Regions from separate parts of the Paenibacillus sp. Y951 genome, predicted to be linked through region 2. Evidence: predicted binding sites of a transcription regulator. Region 2 holds the regulator's gene; each other region holds the start of a gene.
The links. Region 2 encodes Rex, which represses fermentation and respiration genes when NADH is low (regulators of the CRP and FNR family bind a similar motif). Its sites were predicted from a motif close to TTGTGAAATATTTCACAA; they were not measured.
Positions count from the first base shown of each region.

Region 1: a site for Rex is predicted at 2,343-2,360, ahead of adhE (bifunctional acetaldehyde-CoA/alcohol dehydrogenase). Genes of this name have one in related genera too.
Region 3: a site for Rex is predicted at 2,710-2,727, ahead of AC1TPB_RS10855 (helical membrane plugin domain-containing protein). Genes of this name have one in related genera too.
Region 4: a site for Rex is predicted at 3,133-3,150, ahead of nirB (nitrite reductase large subunit NirB). Genes of this name have one in related genera too.

Region 1 covers NZ_JBXCIY010000008.1:128,122-133,155, forward strand. Annotated here, with positions in the region: gene AC1TPB_RS13570 (GAF domain-containing protein) at 109-561, opposite strand; gene AC1TPB_RS13575 (Crp/Fnr family transcriptional regulator) at 729-1,490, shown strand; gene adhE (bifunctional acetaldehyde-CoA/alcohol dehydrogenase) at 2,439-5,033, shown strand.
Region 2 covers NZ_JBXCIY010000001.1:483,617-488,650, reverse strand. Annotated here, with positions in the region: gene AC1TPB_RS02625 (hypothetical protein) at 1-192, opposite strand, end outside; gene AC1TPB_RS02620 (hypothetical protein) at 483-1,010, opposite strand; gene AC1TPB_RS02615 (amidohydrolase) at 1,012-2,307, opposite strand; gene AC1TPB_RS02610 (redox-sensing transcriptional repressor Rex) at 2,300-2,944, opposite strand; gene dinG (ATP-dependent DNA helicase DinG) at 2,949-5,034, opposite strand, start outside.
Region 3 covers NZ_JBXCIY010000006.1:146,192-151,225, forward strand. Annotated here, with positions in the region: gene AC1TPB_RS10850 (right-handed parallel beta-helix repeat-containing protein) at 1-2,092, opposite strand, end outside; gene AC1TPB_RS10855 (helical membrane plugin domain-containing protein) at 2,832-3,257, shown strand; gene AC1TPB_RS10860 (NAD(P)/FAD-dependent oxidoreductase) at 3,300-4,490, shown strand.
Region 4 covers NZ_JBXCIY010000015.1:28,863-33,896, forward strand. Annotated here, with positions in the region: gene AC1TPB_RS18685 (formate/nitrite transporter family protein) at 1-314, opposite strand, end outside; gene nirD (nitrite reductase small subunit NirD) at 372-689, opposite strand; gene nirB (nitrite reductase large subunit NirB) at 692-3,097, opposite strand; gene AC1TPB_RS18700 (S-layer homology domain-containing protein) at 3,380-5,034, opposite strand, start outside.

The DNA of each region.
Region 1 (5,034 bases), on a different contig from region 2:
CCCTTTCATCACGTCATTATCTACATTTATTATAACGGTAAACATGAATGTTTACAGCAAAATGTACGAATTCCGTAAAATTCTAGCAGGGAATGTCAGGGATTAGGCTTAATAATGATTGTTATCTATATAATGAGCGCAATAATCGGTAAGCTCATGTACAACTTCAGCCCCAGCTTCAACTTGCTGAGCATCATAATTGCCTTCATAACGTTTACCTATTAATATAGCACCATTAATTTGATGCTGATCCAATGTAATCGGCCAAACTGCTGCATGGAGCAGTTTCTCTGTCAGCATAATCGATTCACCCAAGTCAAAGATTTCATGCTTGGCTGCTCGGGATTGTAAGAAGCTTCCTGTACGCAATACTTCGCCTGTCAGACCGAGATTGATCTGCTGTCGAATTCGCTGCGTACGATTGCTTACGCTACCGTACACGGGATACCAGTGGAGCTTTCTAGTTGCACGATCTAAAACTCCAATAGCTGTGAGATCGCTTTTTGTACGCTTTAACAATTGTTGTAGCTTCTCTTCTACAATAATTTGAGTTGGAGTCATAAACCTGCTCCTTTCCGACTAGTTACCTCTATATCATACCAGCGAATAGGTCAAGTGTATGTTAGGGAGATACCTTAAACCGATGTAGGGCATTCCCCGATATTAAGTATTGTCATAACAACGTATAGTATAAATATAGAAACCGCACCAGAAAGGATGAGGCTTAGATGAGTATTTACTACGATACAGAAACAACTAAAGCGAAAAGACCGAGTAACAATTATAGACCAGGTTCTCTAAGCACTGTGTTTACAGATGAGCAACTCGACCTTCTTGCTTCAGTCATGCATACCAAAAAATACTCCGCTGGCACGCACCTATTCTGGGAAGGCGATGATGCGAATGCAGTGTACTGGATATTGAAAGGTCGCGTTAAACTGCGCAAATCTGCTTCGGACGGCAAAGATCTTCTACTATCTATTTTACAACCTGATGATATGATTGCCGACATTGATGCTTGGGACACGACCCATCGTTATACTGCCGAAACGATAGATCAAGTAGAAGTAGGGATTATTCCTAGATTGCAGCTTGAAATGCTAATGGTCAAATACGGAGATTTTGCTTATCGATATGCGATGTGGATGGGTCTTATCCAACGTAAAACAGAATCTAAGCTACGTGATCTACTAATGGGTGGAAAAAACGGTGCGCTTGCATCTACACTTATCCGTCTATGCAACAGCTTTGGCGAGAAGCAAGCCAATCAGCACATTCATATTGATATAAAATTAACGAACAATGAGCTCGCAGAATTAGTAGGAACAACGAGGGAAGGTATTAATCGCTTGCTTGCTTCCATGAAAAGAGATGGGATCATATGCAGTGAAAGTACTGGCTACTTGAAAGTAACCAACCTTGATGCTTTGAAGGATATGGCTGGTTGCCCGATATGCCCTACTTGTCCAAAAGAAATATGCCGACTATAAGAAAAGAAAGGGCTACTTGGAAAGTCGATACCATTTCGACATTCTAGTAGACCCTATTGATGATTTATTGGATACAGACTCCATTTTTACTGTCTACGAGCCATTTTTGTTACTTTTATGCTCCAGGGACTACATTTTTACTGTCCATGAGCCGTTTTTGTTACTTTTATGCTCCAGGGACTCCATTTTTACTGTCTACGAGCCGTTTTAGTTACTTTTATGCTCCAGGGACTCCATTTTTACTGTCTACGAGGCGCATTTGTTACTTTTATGCTTCAGGGACTCCATTTTTACTGTCTACGAGCCGTTTTTGTTACTTTTATGCTCCAGGGACTCCATTTTTACTGTCCATGAGCCGTTTTTGTTACTTTTATGCTTCAGGGACTCCATTTTTACTGTCTACGAGCCGTTTTTGTTACTTTTATGCTCCAGGGACTCCATTTTTACTGTCTACGAGCCGTTTTTGTTACTTTTATGCTCCAGGGACTCCATTTTTACTGTCTACGAGGCGCATTTGTTACTTTTATGCTCCAGGGACTCCATTTTTACTGTCTATGAGCCGTTTTAGTTACTTTTATGCTCCAGGGACTCCATTTTTACTGTCCATGAGCCGTTTTTGTTACTTTTATGCTCCAGGGACTCCATTTTTACTGTCTACGAGCCGTTTTTGTTACTTTTATGCTCCAGGGACTCCATTTTTACTGTCCATGAGCCGTTTTAGTTACTTTTGCGGACGACCCTACTCTTTTTCGGTTGTCACCGCTCCTTCGCTACTTTTCTACCCCAGCTATCTTACTACTTCCTACACTCAAACTAATCTAGCTACACTGTCATAATGATTCCTCATAAACTTTGTGATATTTAGCACATCGTTTTAACCGCATCTACTCTACAATGGATTTATTATCATCGTCATAAAAGTATGAACAGGTTAAGGAGTGATGAGCTATGGCATTACATGAGTCGAAGCTCCAACATTTCAATAAAGATGATCTTCATATTCAGCTAAGTATTGAGCGTGCAGCTATAGCCGCAGAGCAATTTAGTACGATGAACCAGGAACAAATCGACGAGATTGTTCAGCATATGGCACTTGCAGGAATTGGTCGCCATATGGAACTGGCAAAACTTGAGCTGGACGAGACAAAACGTGGTGTATTCGAAGATAAAATCATGAAAAATATGAATGCCACGGAAGGCATATATCATCAATTGAAATATATGAAAACAGTTGGAGAAATTGAAAATAATCCATATGAGCAATACAAAGTCATTGCTGAACCAATTGGCACCCTTGTTACGTTAATTACAGAAGTTTCACCTGTTGCAACTACATTATTTCAATGTTTAGTAGCGGTGAAAACACGTAATCCGATTATCTTTGTATTTCAAAAAGAAGTGACACGTTGTGGCATTGAAGCCGTTCAAAGTGTTCGAGATGCAGCTATTCTTTCCGGTGCACCCGCCTTCTGTATTCAATGGGTGGATCATTCTACTCATGCAGCAACACACGCGCTTATGTCTCATGAGAATGTAGCCTTAGTCATTTCTAATGGAGATAACGATTTACTGCAGGCTGCCAAACAACTAGGGAAATCGACATTAAGTGTTTCCTATGGAAACGTTCCTTGCTATATTGAGCGCACTGCAGATTTGAAACAGGCTATTACAGATCTAATATTGTCTAAAAATTTTGACAATAGCATGATGTTTACTTCGGAACAAGCAGTACTCGTCGATCAACAAATTTATAATCAAGTCGTACGAATGATGAAAGTACTAGGCTGTTACTTCCTTAACGAAGAGGAAAGCAATACGCTAATGAACCATATTTTCAATGAACAAGGTAATCTCAATGCTAATTATATTGGCAAATCAGCGCTTGCTATTGCCCATGCGATTGAGCTAGATATACCTGAGGATACAAAGCTATTAATTGTTCCACAAGATCAGGTTGGTGCAGCCTTTCCTTTCTCTGCAGTAAAAGCTTGTCCAATTCTTGCACTCTATATTGTAGATGATGCCGACATGGCCATTACGCTTGCTCAGCAGCTTATAGCGCTAGGTCACGGGAAACATTCAGCGATTATTCATAGTCATAATGAGTCTATTATTCAGAAATTCAGCCAACAATTATTAAGCAATCGCGTCATCGTTAACGCACCATCCATTCAAGCGGCGATGAATAATCAAGAACGTGACCAATCCCCATTCGCATCATTTGGCTATCAATCATCAAGTAATCATCAGCGAATGAATATGGAGCTCCTTCACCTTAAACATGTATCTAATCGCAATGTCGATATGCAATGGTTCAAAATTCCACCGAAGCTATATTTTTCAGCTGGTGCGACACAGTATTTAACAAAAATGCATGATATACATCGCATCATCATCATTACGGATCAGCGTATGGAGCAGCTTGGATATGTTGATAAAGTTCAATACTTCCTACGCAAACGTAGTGAACCTGTACAAATCGAAATTTTTGCCAAAGTAGAACATGAGCCTACGATCGATATCGTTATGCAAGGTACCGAGCGGATGAACGCCTTTAAACCAGATTGTATTATTGCACTGGGCGGTGGTTCTGCAATAGATGCTGCCAAAGCGATGTGGTTATTTTATGAAAGTCCAGAAACAAGCTTTGATACGATCAAAATGAAATTTATGAACATTCGCAATCGAGTATATAAATACCCTACACTCGGTAAACGCGCTAAGCTTGTTGCTATTCCGACAACATCAGGAACTGGATCTGAAGTTACCTCCTTCGCTACGATTACCGATGTTAGCAAAGGGCATTCCAAATATCCGCTAGCAGATTATGAATTGATACCTGATGTCGCGATTATCGATTCTGAATATACCGCTTCGCTCTCACCTACAGTCATTGGTGATACTGGCATGGATGTACTAACACATGCGATTGAAGCTTACGTTTCGATTATGGCCAATGATTTCAGCGATGGGTTAGCGATTAAAGCAATTCAGCTTGTTATAGAGAATTTAGAAAAATCCCATGCAATAGCTGATCCTGTTGCGCGTGAGAAAATGCATAATGCATCAACGATTGCAGGCATGGCGTTCTCCAATGCATTTCTTGGAATCTGTCATAGCCTTTCCCATAAATTCAGTGCGGAATTTCAATTACCGCATGGTCGAGTCAATGCAATTCTGTTGCCTCATATTATTCGTTACAATGCTTCTCGACCGACAAAATTTCAAAACTTCTCCAACTATAAACATTTCCAAGCAGATATACGCTATGCAGAAATCGCTCGCTTAGCTGGCTTACCTGCCCATACGACCAATGAAGGTGTAAATAGTTTGATACTATGTGTGAGACAGCTCAATCGTTCACTTGGTATACCTGACAGCTTCGAGCAATGTGGCATCTCTGCCATTTCTTTTGACTCTAAAGTAGATTATCTTGCCGAGCGAGCATTTGAGGATCAGTACACGAACTACAATCCAAGACTTCCTTTAGTAGCTGAGCTTTCACAGCTTTACCGTCAAGCTTTCTACGGTGAATTTCAATAAA
Region 2 (5,034 bases):
CGCAATCTCAATAAAGACACGATCTCCGTCTTCTACAATTGGTAACGTCACTTCTGAAAATTGAGCCTGCTTAAGTTGATTTTCTAATGGTTTTTGCTGAGCTACATACTGATAAGTAAATCCACCAGTAACTACAACTATAATCGTAACTAAAAATGCGATAATCATTGGCTTTAGCTTAAAATTTTGCAATTAGTCCACCTCAATTATCAATTTGTTGTACTTCCTAATTAAATAAAAGTTCAAAACGTGGGCTTTCAGAATCGAGAAGATGGAGCGCTACTTGAGAAAAGCGGAAGCGCAAGTGTACATGATTACGTACACGCGAACCGTACTTTCCAAGTTCGCTTCTTATTCGACGTCGAGTAATCTTCGAAGCACACTCATCGTTATCAAAGCCCACGTTTTGAACTACCTTTATAGCAAATAGTATATCATGTTTGCTATACGATTTTACAACATAAATAAAGGAAACGAGATCGTTATGATCTCGTTTCCTTAGGAATTGTATATTCATCTATTAAAGTTCCATCGCTCATTGCATAGAAGGCATAGATAATATAATTGCTATCATCCTCGCCATAATGAACTTCCCACGCTAGCTGATTTGCCAAATATGCTTCCTTTATCGTAACGTTTTTTGCAGTTGGCTTAGATGATTGTAGCTTTTGTAAGACAACTTCAGATGAAACAATAGCGTTCGTATTCGCTGAGGCTAATATGTTATTATCTTGCCATACCGCATACTGCTCTTGTCCATCCAATGTTTCCGCCAGCACTATCCAATACTGTTCTTCCCATATATATTTTTCAAGATAATTTTCAGTGGAAAGATCATATTGCTGAGCAAGACTTGCACGGACTTCATCTTTTTCATTCCAACGATCCATCTGAATATTACGATAAAACATAACGAGTAACACAATAATAACAATGAAAAGCAATATACTGAAAGCTATCCATTTGCGTGGCGTCATCCAAGGGGATCGTTTCTTTTCAATGGCTCTCATCTTATTTCAACAGACGCTCAAAGCTAGCTTGCGCCTCGTAGCGAACTTTCTCCTCATCCATCGTAAGTAACTTTCTATTACTAACAACTTGCTTACCATCAATCCATACATGAGCTACATCACGACCATTAGCTGCATAGACAAGATGAGAAATAAGATCAGTACGTGGGAAGAAATGTGGTTGATCGATATTAATTGCAATAAAGTCAGCTTTTTTTCCAACTTCAAGCGTACCGATTTGCGAGTTCCAGATGGCTTCGGCACCCATTGACGTTCCAAGCTGCAGAGCTGTATAAGCAGGAACTACAGTCGGATCACCTGACACTCCTTTATGAAGCAATGCAGCAGCTCTTATTTCTTGGAATAGATCTAAGTTATTATTACTTGCAACACCATCAGTACCAAGCGAAAGCTTCACACCAGCTTTCAATAGTTCCGGTACTCTTGCTACACCACTTGCTAGCTTTAAGTTACTAATCGGATTATGAGAAATTGATGCACCTCTTGCTGCTAACAGTTCAATTTCCTCATCCGTTAGATGAACAGCATGCGCTAATAATGCTGGACGTGAGAAGAAGCCTAGCTCATCCAGATGCGCAACTGGACGTTTTCCGTACTCATCTACATTCTGCTGCACTTCAGCTTTCGTCTCTGACATATGAGTATGTAACGGCAAATTCAGATCATGTGCAGCTTGTACAATACGAGCGATATAATCTGGAGGGCAAGTATAAGGTGAATGCGGCGAAAGCATTGTAGATATTCTTCCATCCCCTTGACCATTCCATTGTTTTGCAAATGAAATTGCATCTTCTAATTTGGCTGTTTGTACTTCAGGTGGACAAAGTCCGATGACTCCTCTAGTAAGAAAAGCACGAATACCTGCTTGCACCGAAGCTTCAGCGACTTGATCCATGCGATCATACATATCTACAAATGTTGTTGTACCACTTAGCAGCATTTCAGCAATCGCAAGATTACTTCCTGCCCGTGTATCTTGATCAACATATTTTTCTTCCATCGGCCACATTTTTTCTTGTAGCCACACTTGTAAGTTCAAATCATCTGAGAAACCGCGAAGTAATGTCATCGCTGCATGACCATGTGTATTCACTAAACCAGGCATGAACACTAATCCTTTACCATCTACACGCTCGGCATCTGTTACATTTTCTGGACGATCTGCACCGATATATGTGATGACATCATCTGTTACGATCATATGCCCACTTAACACTTCAGGTGTTGCACCTGCCATCGTAACGAACAAACCGTTTTCAACCCATATTTTACTCATCGTCGGCCACCTCTTTATTATTCAAATAGTAAGCTAAGCTCAATAATTCCTTCGTAAAATCAGCATATTGGATCCGAACATGATCTGGCACACGTAATATTGTTGGAGCAAAATTAAGGATACCTTCAATTCTTGTTTCAGTTAATTGATTAGCAACATTTTGTGCTTCAGAAGCAGGAACAGTAATAATACCAATACGAATATTAAGTTCATCGATTGTTTTCGCTAATTCAGACATCGGCTGAACGGTTAAGTTATTAATTTTTGAACCCGCTTTATTTTCAACATTATCAAACACAGCAACAATTTGCATATTATCATTACTGTACTTGTTATAATTACATAATGCATGCCCTAGGTTACCAGCACCGATCAAAGCTACATTAATAGTCTGATTAATTTTAAGTATATGACGTATTTTATCAATCAAGTAATCTACTTCATATCCTATTCCTTTACGTCCGAAATCACCGAAGTAAGCAAGGTCTTTTCGAATTTGTGCTGGATTGAGGTCTAATCGATTACCGAGATCTTGTGAGGAAACCGTCCCAATTTCACGACTTTTCAATTCATGAAGTACTTGCAAATAGATAGGTAATCTTCTAACAACAGCTTCAGAAATTTTTGTTTGCTTCATCCGTTCAATCCTCCTTTAACCACTCTTCCATCCGCTTGGCCATCTGACTTGTATGCATCGTCTCGATTTTCGGAGCAGGTAATGAATATAAAAAATGTTTACCATAATAAGCTTCAATTACTCTAGTATCATATATGATTACAATCCCTTTGTCAGTAGCTGTACGAACTAACCTACCAAAGCCTTGCTTAAAGCGAATAACGGCTTGCGGGATCGATAATTTCATAAATGGATTTTTCTTCTGCTTCACTAGCAATTCCGACTTCGCCTCAACAAGTGGATGATTAGGTGGTTGGAATGGCAGTCGCACAATCGCAAGACATTGCAACGCTTCTCCAGGGATATCTACGCCTTCCCAAAAGCTGCTTGTACCGAGCAACACCGATGCTTGATTTTGCAAAAATCTACGCGTTAATTTCGTGCGATTATTACTATCAACACCTTGTCCCAGCACTTGAATATTGCTACCTTGCAGCGTTGCTTTCAGCGGATCATATACTTGCTTTAACAATCGATATGAAGTGAATAAGATCAGCATTTTCCCACCGAGTGTCTGTGCACTTTCCGCTAATGAGCCTACTAATTTATCCAAATATGCCGCGTCAACATGAGCACCCTTCAAGACAGGGAAATCACGCGGGATAATAACTAAAGCCTGCTCACGATAATTAAATGGTGAATCAAGCATGACTGCTTTTAACCGATTGGAGTTTTCATATGACGATAATCCAAGCTGCTCGGCAATATATTCAAAATTTTTCTGAATAGATAATGTAGCAGATGTCATAACGACAGTATCTTTCACTTCAAACAAATATTTTTTCAACAATCCGCTTACATCAACTGGAGCTGAATATAGCTGTAATGATCTGAACTTATACGCTTGCGTTCCTTCCATCCAGTACACATAATCTTCTTGTTCAAGCTTCATAAACATCCGCAATTCGTCTTTAATTCTGCTCAAATCACGTAATACACCATTTAAATCAATGAGAATGCTTTGCAGGCCTGTATCTTCATCAAGTCTTTCTTTCACTTCATTCGAAAGCTTTTCAATTGACTTTACAAATCGCGACAGCAATACATGGAAATTATTTTCCACTTCCATCGCTTCGTTCCATTCATGCGGCAGCTTATGACGATCCAATCGCAGCACCATACTTGCTGTACCAACAGATTCTGCCTCATTACTTTGCGTCGCATCGGAACTAACAATACTGTAGAGCCATTCGAACAACTTATCCCAATGCTCTTTCATATCTTGAAGTTGTGGATAGGCACTATCTATAACTTCATTCCATGCAGCAGTATGGTCGTCCCCATCCTCTTGAATCCGAATACGAAGCGATGGAAGCACTCCTGTTCGCATGTCTTTATACAGCATGTTCATTGCATATATATACGAAGTATAGGTCATTTGGTTACCAAGATGTTTGCCAGCAACTTCCTCAAGATGATGTGCTTCATCTAATATGAGATTGGTGTAACCAGGTAAAAGTCGATGATCGGCTTGAATATCTGTAAAAATCATCGAATGATTCGTAATACAAACATCAGATATCGTCGATTCATGCTTTGCACGATGATAATAACAACGTTTGAACCAAGGACAAGCGCGATTCAAGCATGAATCAGCGTCACTTGAAACCGTCCCCCAGAAGTCTGCACCACGTAACCCAAGATTAAGCTCCTCTTGATCACCCGTTTCCGTTTCTGATAACCAGACAACCATCTGTGCCGCTGTAACAGGATCATCCACTGGGGCAACGAAGTCCTTCATATTCAATTTATGTTCAAATTTCCGCATACAAAGATAGTTGCCTCTTCCCTTTAATAACGATGCTCGGAAAGGGAATGGTAATATTTCATTAAGTAAAGGAATATCTCGATTGCGAAGCTGTTCTTGTAAATTAATGGTATGAGTGCTTACGACGACTTTCTCTTCCGCTTTTATGCCGTAATATAGCGCCGGAATTAAGTAACCTAATGATTTACCAGTACCCGTTCCTGCTTCAATAAGCAAATGCTTATTATCAGTAAGTGCCTCAAATACTTCATCATACATTTGAATTTGCGGTTTACGCTCTTCA
Region 3 (5,034 bases), on a different contig from region 2:
TAGTTACTGTAGCCATTGACCCGCCTGATGGCAGTTGATTACTCGAGGAATCCTTCCAAATATACCCAATTTTGATACTGCTACTATCTTTTGCATTAAGCAATTCTAAAGGAATCGCTAATTCAACTACTGATGAGTAAATCGCTACATTAGTTTTCTTGTAGGCAGTAACTCTACTCCAATCCCAGTTTTTACCTTTTCCTGTATATTGATACAGCGCTCCATTCTCTAGCAAATACGATGCAAACTGATTAGACCAGTGAGTAGATGCAAATGAAGTAGCATCACCCGAACCCGTATCGATATACAATTGACCTTTCTCAGTTAATAAATTTCCTGTTATTAATACATATAATGTGTCATTTGCAATAATCCCTTGCAATGTTTTCACATTAGATGCACTATTTGCTAATTCTGAGTAAGAAGTCCAGTCATCAGTTAATCCATCAATTGTAATATTAATACCAGATTCATCGGGAGCAGATGGATTCGGTGTTATCACTGGAACTTCTGGTGTTGGCGTTAACTCCGGAACATCAGGTGGAATATTCTCTACTAGTTCATTCTGTTCGAATGCACCTAAATCAATATTTACTCCGACTATTCGCTGTTGCGATCTAATGTCGAGATTTCCACCTGAACCGTATACTATTGTGCCCGCATCAATTGCTAGAGAGTTTTCTTGTAATGAAAGTTCACCTGATTGGGCATCTGTGAATAATGGATCAGCAAATATGGAATGCGCATCTCTTTTTGTCGCAGCTACATACTGTTCGAATGAGTTATATTTGGTTCCACTCACTCTCCAATGATTAGATATTGATCCTGACACATAGTACATATTAAAATCTATAAAATTCCCGTTATTTCCTGTTCGATTATCATAGAAAAATGGCGTCATTGAGTCTGCATAAAATATGTTATTATGATAAGAATTATTTGTCACTTGATTTTGGAATGTAATTTCTCCATCACCAGTTTTAAGAGTATTATTGAAATAGAATGTATTGTTCATAATAATATTATTAGATGCAGAGCCGTTTTTTGTAGACGATCCGCCCATAATAAGTCCTGATTGATGATTATTGTAAATGTAATTATTCCTTACGACGATGTTACTCGTCGTTTTATTGAATTTCTCGCTCGCAATCTCTATACCATAATTATTATTGTATACTTCGTTACGTTCGATGATTGTATTTGTCCCGCCATCAACATAAATTGCTGCTGCAGCGCGGACCCCTCGATAGGCCGGGTTAGTAATTGTATCGACACTATGCACGATATTGTCGCTTACTACCCCATTTCTTGCTTGGTCAATACATGGACTTGAACAAGTACCATAATGACCCGCTACATCAATCCCAATATTGTTCACGTTGTATATAAGATTGTTCGAAATCGTAAATCCATCTACATTACCAACAACAGTTACTGTTTCACTTGATCCAAGTATTAAGTCATGAATTTTATTACCTGAAATTGTAATGTCCTTTATTGCTTGAGCTCCATTACCATATACGATAATACCGTTTGCATTGCCTTTTACATTATAATTTGCAATATCGTGCAAATGGTTATTCATAATATAAAGATTGGATCCACTCTTTGTTACTTTTATACCAGCCAAATACTTCGAAGAACTATCGGATACTAGTCCAGTTAGCTCAAAACCATCGAACACAACATAATGTGAATTGGTGAACTGAACAATATGTGAAATATCTGGTACGTTAGATACATCAATAACCGGTAGTTCCCCAGGATAAGCCTGGAACGTAATATGTCCTGCACTTGCTGAACCAGAGCTAGTAATTGTAATAGCTTCTTCATATATGCCATCACGTACTAGTACAGTTTCCCCTGCTTTCATCGTATCTGCTGCATACTGAATGGTACGCCATGGTGTGTCGACAGACCCATCATTATCATTCGAACCGCTTGTTGAGACATAAAATACTTTACCAGGGAAATGATCCGTTGAGCTGGCGCCTATAGGTAGGTACGTAAATAAAATCATAACACTTAGAAATGAAAGAAAACTGAATTTCACTCTTTTTATGATCCTCACATGCTTTTCCTGTGTATTCATAGCAAAGAACAGCCCCCTCCGTATTAAATTTGGCCCCGTATAACAATCGCTACAGCCATTGTCTACAAGAGTTTTCATTCCATATTTTGAGTTTAACATTAAGAATATGGTATGAAAATGGACAAACGTATAACGAAGGGAATTTAATTCTCTAGCCTTATTTGCTATATTTTACCACATGATTATTCAGTATAGATAGTCATTTGTTAATTAACTGCGACTTTTTACACTCTTATTGTTAATAATATGTAACGATTTTGCATATACTATCGTCGACTTCAGGACAATTTCACTTGAACAATGACCTTCTCATCACTTAGGATGTGCCAAAAGTCATCTCCTTTCCTAATATGAAGCGATTATTCAATTCTTGATGAATTTGGAGCAGTTCCGTGAATTACAAGTAATAACGAGAAATATTGTGTAAGTATAGAGACGATTTCATAATATTAGGCTATAATATAAATAACAACTTAAGCCCTTTTAGATTTCGATTCTATTTTCACTCATTTTTCGTTATAGGCAATTGCAATTTAGCATTTGCTAATTTCGTGTGAGCAAAGTTAGAATCTGTTAGATTGCTTATAAATAGCAGTCATGTCACATACTTTCGAGTTAGGTGAAATTTATCACAATATTTTCATCCAAGCACGTAGTATAATTAAAACAAGAAATCTGGAATCGCTTCATGCCGATCATTAATCGGTCAAAAGTAGTTCTATTCAAAGGAGACCTGGATATGTCAGAAACAAACACACAAGCGCAATCTGAAGCGGTAACTCCGAGTCAACAGCAGCAAGCTCTACTTGAGCAATTGTTGCAGCCGGAAGTACAAGCATCACTTTCTACTTTAGTAGAACAATTGCCAAAGTTAACCGAATTAGTAAGTTGCTTAACAAAGTCTTACGATGTCACGAAAACTTTAGCTACAGATGAAGTTTTCAAAAATGACATCATAAGCGCGACTACAGAAATTGTTGGTCCAGTTATTGAAGGCGCAAGATCAATGGCAATCAATGCGATTGAAGCTAAAGATCGTGCTGCAACAAGTCAAGAAGTTATCGGTATTTTCGGACTTATGAAAATGCTTAAAGACCCTCAAGCACAAAAAATGTTCCGTTTTATTAATGCATACCTTGAAGTCAGTAACGAACGTTCCAAATAAAAATAATCGAATCAATCTAAAGTAATGGACGGAGGACTAGCTATGTCTAAACACATTGTCATTTTGGGTGCAGGTTACGGTGGCGTACTTACAGCTCAAACTGTTCGCAAATACATGGACAAAAGTCAAGCAAAAGTAACGGTAATCAACCAATTCGCAACACATCAAATTATTACGGAACTACATCGCCTAGCTGGTGGTACTTTAAATGAAGAGGCTATTGCTATTCCTTTAAAGAAAATTTTCGAAGGTCTTGACGTTAACTTGAAAATTTCTAAAGTTGAATCTTTCTCTGTTGAAAACAAAGAAATTAAACTTGCTGATGGCACTACTCTTTCTTACGATGCTCTAGTAGTAAGTCTTGGTAGCCAAACAGGTTACTTCGGTATCCCTGGTCTTGAAGAAAACAGTATGGTTCTGAAATCAGTTAATGACGCTAACCAAATTTACAAACATATCGAAGACCGTATTAAAGCTTATGCTAAAACTAAAAACGAAGCTGATGCTACAATCGTTATTGGCGGTGGCGGTCTTACAGGTGTTGAGCTTGTTGGTGAAATTGCGGATAACTTCCCTAAAATCGCGAAACAATATGGCTTAAGCGCTAAAGATCTTAAAATTAAGTTGATCGAAGCAGGACCGAAAATTCTTCCTGTTCTTCCAGATCATTTGATTGAGCGTGCGACAGAAAGCTTAGCCGCTCGTGGTGTAGAGTTCATCACTGGCGTTCCTGTTACTGGCGTTGTTGGTAACAAAATCGAGCTTAAAACTGGCGAAACCATTGAAGCTAATACATTCGTATGGACTGGTGGCGTAGCTGCTCTTCCAGTAGTAGCTGATTCTGGTCTTGAATGTGACCGCGGTAAAGCTGCTGTTAACGAATTCCTACAATCCAAATCACATGCTGATGTATTCGTAGTTGGTGACTCTGCGCTTGCTTTCCCTGCTGACGGCGGACGCCCTCATGCTCCAACTGCACAAAATGCTTGGCAAATGGGTGAGTTGGTAGGCTTCAATCTATATGCTTACTTCAATGGTAAAGCTATGGATGAATTCCACCCAGTTAACTCTGGTACTCTTGCATCACTTGGTCGTAAAGATGCAGTTGCAACTGTAGGAGCTAGTAACACTGCACTTAAAGGTATTTCTGCAACATTGATGAAAGAAGCAAGTAACATTCGTTACCTGTCTCACATCCACTCTCTACGTACAGCAGTTCATACTAAGCTGTAGTAGTTATATACTGCAATGAAGGCTGCCTTAATCATCATGAAGCCATTAAACACCGTGAGCTTCAATTTGTGAAATACAGTCAAACAGATAAAGGCGAATTCTCAGTCTATGGTGATTGAGAATTCGCCTTTATTTTATGGACTTTTTCGTCGCATGGACTCCGTGTTTACTGTCTATAGAGTAGTTTGGGTGCTTTTTCGTCGCATGGACTCCGTTTTTACTGTCTATGGAGCGGTTTGGTTAATTTTTCGTCGCATGGACTCCATTTTTACTGTCTATGGAGCGGTTTGGGTGCTTTTTCGTCGCATGGACTCCGTTTTTACTGTCTATGGAGCGGTTTGGGTGCTTTTTCGTCGCATGGACTCCGTTTTTACTGTCTAGGGAGCGGTTTGGGTGCTTTTTCGTCGCATGGACTCCATTTTTACTGTCTATGGAGCGGTTTAGGTGCTTTTTTGTCGCATGGACTCCGTTTTTACTGTCTAGGGAGCGGTTTGGGTGCTTTTTCGTCGCATGGACTCCATTTTTACTGTCTATGGAGCGGTTT
Region 4 (5,034 bases), on a different contig from region 2:
AACGTATCCTTTATCGTTGTTTTCCCCGATAAAGTACTAACAGTAAATATCATATTGTTTCCAGTGAACAATTCTGCCCCAGCAATAATAACTAAGGTCAGTGCGATCCCGAAACTTGCTCCCATAATGAGCGACTGGTATGGTGAGCCCGCTTGTGCTAATGGTGCTCCAACTGAAAATATAAGTATAATTCCTAATCCAATATAGGCTCCAGCTAGTAATGTTGCAATAAAATAACCGAGCGGCTGCTGCTTCATATAATCACGCTTAACCGCACCTGCTTCTGCAATCGTTTCAACGTTTTGTTTGTACAATGATAGCTCTCCTTTACGCTAGGATCTAAGCCCCTAACTGTTCAGATGTCATACTCGCTATACTATAATATATACTTTGCCATCCTCAATTGACGTCTCATACGTAGCTACATATCCCTCATCTGGCTCTTGAACCTTTCCATCGAGCAAGGAAACTTTGTACTCATGAAGTGGGCAGAACACATATTCACCAGAAACAATACCTTCAGCAAGTGGCCCATTTGTGTGAGGACAAACTCCGCCAATTGCCTTAATGCGATCATCTAACAAGCGAAACACTGCAATTCTATTACCATCTACAATAATTTCACGTCCAACACGCTGCTCCAGCTCATCAAAATTTACAACAAATATATTCTGCTTGACTTGAGTCATTGTTAACCTCTCCCCACTGTATAGAGTTCTTTTTCCATATTTTCATTGTTGCGAACGGTGGTCCAAGGATCATTGCGTTTTCCAGCCACTGCCTCATCAAGCTCTGCAAGCAAATCCTTGCACTGTGCCTGGTCTAGCAGGACAGATTTGATATGATCGAAGCCAAGTCTTTCGATCCACGGTGCAGTACGTTCTGTATAAATTCCCGTTTTACGATAGTATTGAAGCATTGCTCCACAAAGATCAATGACCTCTTGCTCAGTCTCGACCGTCGTTAGTAGCTGTGCCTCTTTTACTTCTGTTCCACCATTTCCTCCGATATAAATTTGGAAGCCGTTCTCTAGTCCTATGACACCAAAGTCTTTCACTCCACTCTCTGCGCAGCTGCGTGGACAAGCAGAAACTCCCATTTTAAACTTGTGTGGTGTGTCAATATACTCAAAACGCTCCTCTAGCTTAATACCTAATCCCATGGAATCCTGCGTACCAAATCTGCAAAAATTAGCACCGACACATGTTTTGACAGAGCGCACTGCTTTGGCATAAGCGGAAGCTGACGTCATATCCAGCTCCTCCCAAATATCAGGCAAATCTTCCTTCTTCACACCATATAAGCCAATACGCTGACTACCTGTTATTTTCACGAGCGGCACTTGATATTTGTCTGCAACCTGAGCAATTTTCAGCAATTGCTGTGGCGTTGTTTGTCCGCCTCGCATTCTAGGTATAACAGAGAAGCCGCCATCTTTTTGGATGTTGCCATGCATACGTTCATTAACAAAACGAGATTCTTTTTCATCAATATGTTCTTTCGGGAACGTAACATGCAAGTAGAAATTAATTGCAGGACGACATTTGGTGCATCCTTCAGCGTTGTTGAAGTTTAACTCCTGATATACCTCTTGCGTTGTCGTTAAGCCTTTTTCATGAATCTGCAGGACGATTTCATCTCTCGTGAGATGAGTACAAGCACATATTCCAGTAGGTGCCGCTGTAACCTTATCTCCAATCACATGAGCTAATAGCTCACCGATGTCTGGTTTACATTTTCCGCAAGAATTTCCCGCCTTTGTGCAACGTGTCACCTCTGCAACAGATGTTAATTGCTGAGCATGAATCGCTTGAACAATCGCGCCCTTCGTCACACCATTACAGCCACACACTGTATCAGCATCATCCCATTCTGCAACACTCATACTTGCCTCATCCCCCGCAGAAGCCAGCAGAGTTACAGCATTAAGCGTCGTAATATCAATCCCATTGCGCAGCATTTTATAATAGCGATTTTCCTCTGACGTATCGCCATAAAGAACGATACCAACTACTCGATTATTTTGTATATATAGTTTTTTGTAGCTATTAGCTAGGCCATTATAAGCTTCAATTGATTTAACATCATCACTTTCATGTATAATTCCTGCTGAGAAAAGATCACACCCGGATACTTTTAGAGAGGTGGAGACAGTACTACCTCGATACCCCTCTGTTGCTCGATCTGTTAATACATCCGCCAGAACTTTTCCTTGTTCATAAAGTGGCGCCACAAGTCCATATATTTTATGATTATGCTGGGCACATTCACCTACAGCATAAACACCATCAGCACTCGTCGCCATAAAGTCATCGACAACAATCCCTCGCTCAACGTTCAGGCCAGCTTCATGGGCAAGCGCTGTTACTGCTTTAATCCCAACGGACATTACAACCAAATCCACCTCTAGAATACTACCGTCGCTAAATTCAATCGCTTCTACTTTTGTTGTACCTAATATTCGAGCTGTTTTTTTCTCCATCATAAATTTGATGCCTTGCTTTTCCAAATCCTTTTTCAGCAAATGTCCTGCTTGCTCATTCAGCTGGGTTTCCATTAACCATTTTTCCAAATGAATAACGGTTACCTCCATGCCTTGGTCAATTAAACCTTTGGCTGCTTCAAGCCCTAACAAGCCACCGCCAATTACTGCTGCTCGTTTGCAGTTTTTTGCCGCCTCAATCATTTGAATCGTATCATCAATCGTGCGGAAGCCCAGCACTCCTTCAAGCTGTGCACCTTCAATTGGTAAAATAAAGGCTCTTGAGCCTGTAGCAATAATACATTTGTCATACGTTATACATATTCCACTCGCTGTCGTTACTCGTTTGTTTTCTGTATCTATTCGTACAGCAGGATCGTGGTGAACAAGACGAATGCCATTATCCTTGTACCATTGCATTGGATTAGTAATAATCTCATCGACCGTCATTTTTTTCTGCAATACATTAGATAACATAATGCGATTGTAGTTCGTGTATGGCTCTTCGCCAATAATCGTTATTTCATATTTTGTGGAGTTGCGTTCCAAAATTTCTTCAATTGTTCTTACGCCCGCCATACCATTTCCAATTAACACTAGTTTTTCAGTTATCATAGCAATCCTCCTGCTCGTGAAATAATTCACTTATATTGTGATAAGTTTCACATTTGATAATTTGATGATATCATGTATTTGGAAATTCGTATATTAGGGAAATCCCTAATACAAATATCACTTACTAAGTTTCCGATACTATTGTTCATTGAATCGCACTAACCTATCTACTTCGTCCAAATATTCTTTGGGAAACATCGATTCACTAACGTATAAAAACAAAAAGGCATGAGTTCTGTAGACAACAGAACTCATGCTTTACAAGTTACTTCACTACTTCATTTATTCAGCACTAGGAACTTTAATCTCAACTACTTTTATTGACTCAGCTTTAGTGCCTGTTCCGGAAATTTTACTTTCATAAATAATACCCGTTACTGTTGCTTCTGGATCATTCACAATTTGATAGCGACTATAATTACTCGGAGACTGAATGCCGTCTACTTCCACAAATTCAATACCATTGTCATAATTTGCGGCAGCATTAACATCTTCAGTCAATCTGATTGTACCAGAGCCTGAAATGGTTTTATTATTCACCAATGTAGTACCTGGCATTGTTAATCTGGCTTGTGCTGCAAGTTCAATGATACCATCATTATTAACTGCATAACCAACATTCGATAATGTTAAATTTCCTTCTTGCACAGCGATCTTTCCATAGTTATACGTTTTTCCATTTAGATTAATACTTCCCTTAGTTAAACGAAGTTCACTGTTTACTTCAATGGTCGTCATACCAGAAACTGATATTTCTCCATTTTTACTTACTTCTAACATTTTTTTTATCGTTAAATCTCCGTAAATACTTACAGTACCTTTATAATGATTACTATAATTTTCATTTGAACCAATGATGTTCATCGTACCACTAATTTCTGTATTGTTATCAATCATTAGTCTACCTTTAACATTCAAAGCACCATCTTGCTTAACAATTACGCCGTTATTACCTTGAATGGTTAATAAACCAATTTCTGGGACATGAATTTCTCCACCTGCTGCTACTGTTAGTGCTTTATTCGCACCCACACCAGTATAAGAGTATGATCCTTGTGATTCTAGCTGCGAGGTAGTTGTAATTTTCCCTCCGTTAGATACTAAAATTTCTCCACTAACATGAACATATGCTCCCCCGTTTACAGTACCAACTAAGCGTAGCTCTCCTCCTGAACCAATAGTAAAGTCAGAATTTGAAATATTAAGGTATTGTTTTTCCGTAAGCTCTAATACATTGTTCAAGGTTACAGCTGCTCCGTGGTATGAAACAGAAACATTTGGGTTTTCTGCAAATGCTGCAACTACTTCATCCCAGTCCTCAGTACTAATATGCTCATAAGTTTCATCAACTTCATTAGCTAATCCATGCACATTCACATTTACTTGCTGCTTACTATTTCCAACTTCAACTGTTACATACAGGTATGCGTTATATGATGTTCCAGCCATTTCTTTAAGATTTTGATCAGCCTGCGTTGTAACCTCTAGTAGTCCTTCATCATTCAAGCTCGTATTTAACGTAATATTTTGTTGCTTACCATTTGCATCCCAATAATACGCACTAGCCTTAGCTACCACATCTTTATATGATTCGTCAGCAAAAGGAGTAACGATCAGCTTTAAGCCAGAATAATTAGTATAATCAATTTGCAAATCTGGTCCAGTTGGTTCTGAAATATAATTATTGAATGAAGCATTGATTGAAAGATTATAATTATTCGATACTGCATTCCCAAATAAGTAGCCATTTAAATATGAATAATAGTTCTCGTGTTCATCACTTGTCGCTAGTAACATTACTTCTACCGTTCCAACTCCACGATTTACAGCAAAAGTTTGTTCTCTAGTCGCTGCTCGTACATCCGTTTCTACACTAACAGTTACAGCCTCTAGATTGATTGCATCTTCTTCATCAAACCATTTAATGAACGAAGAAT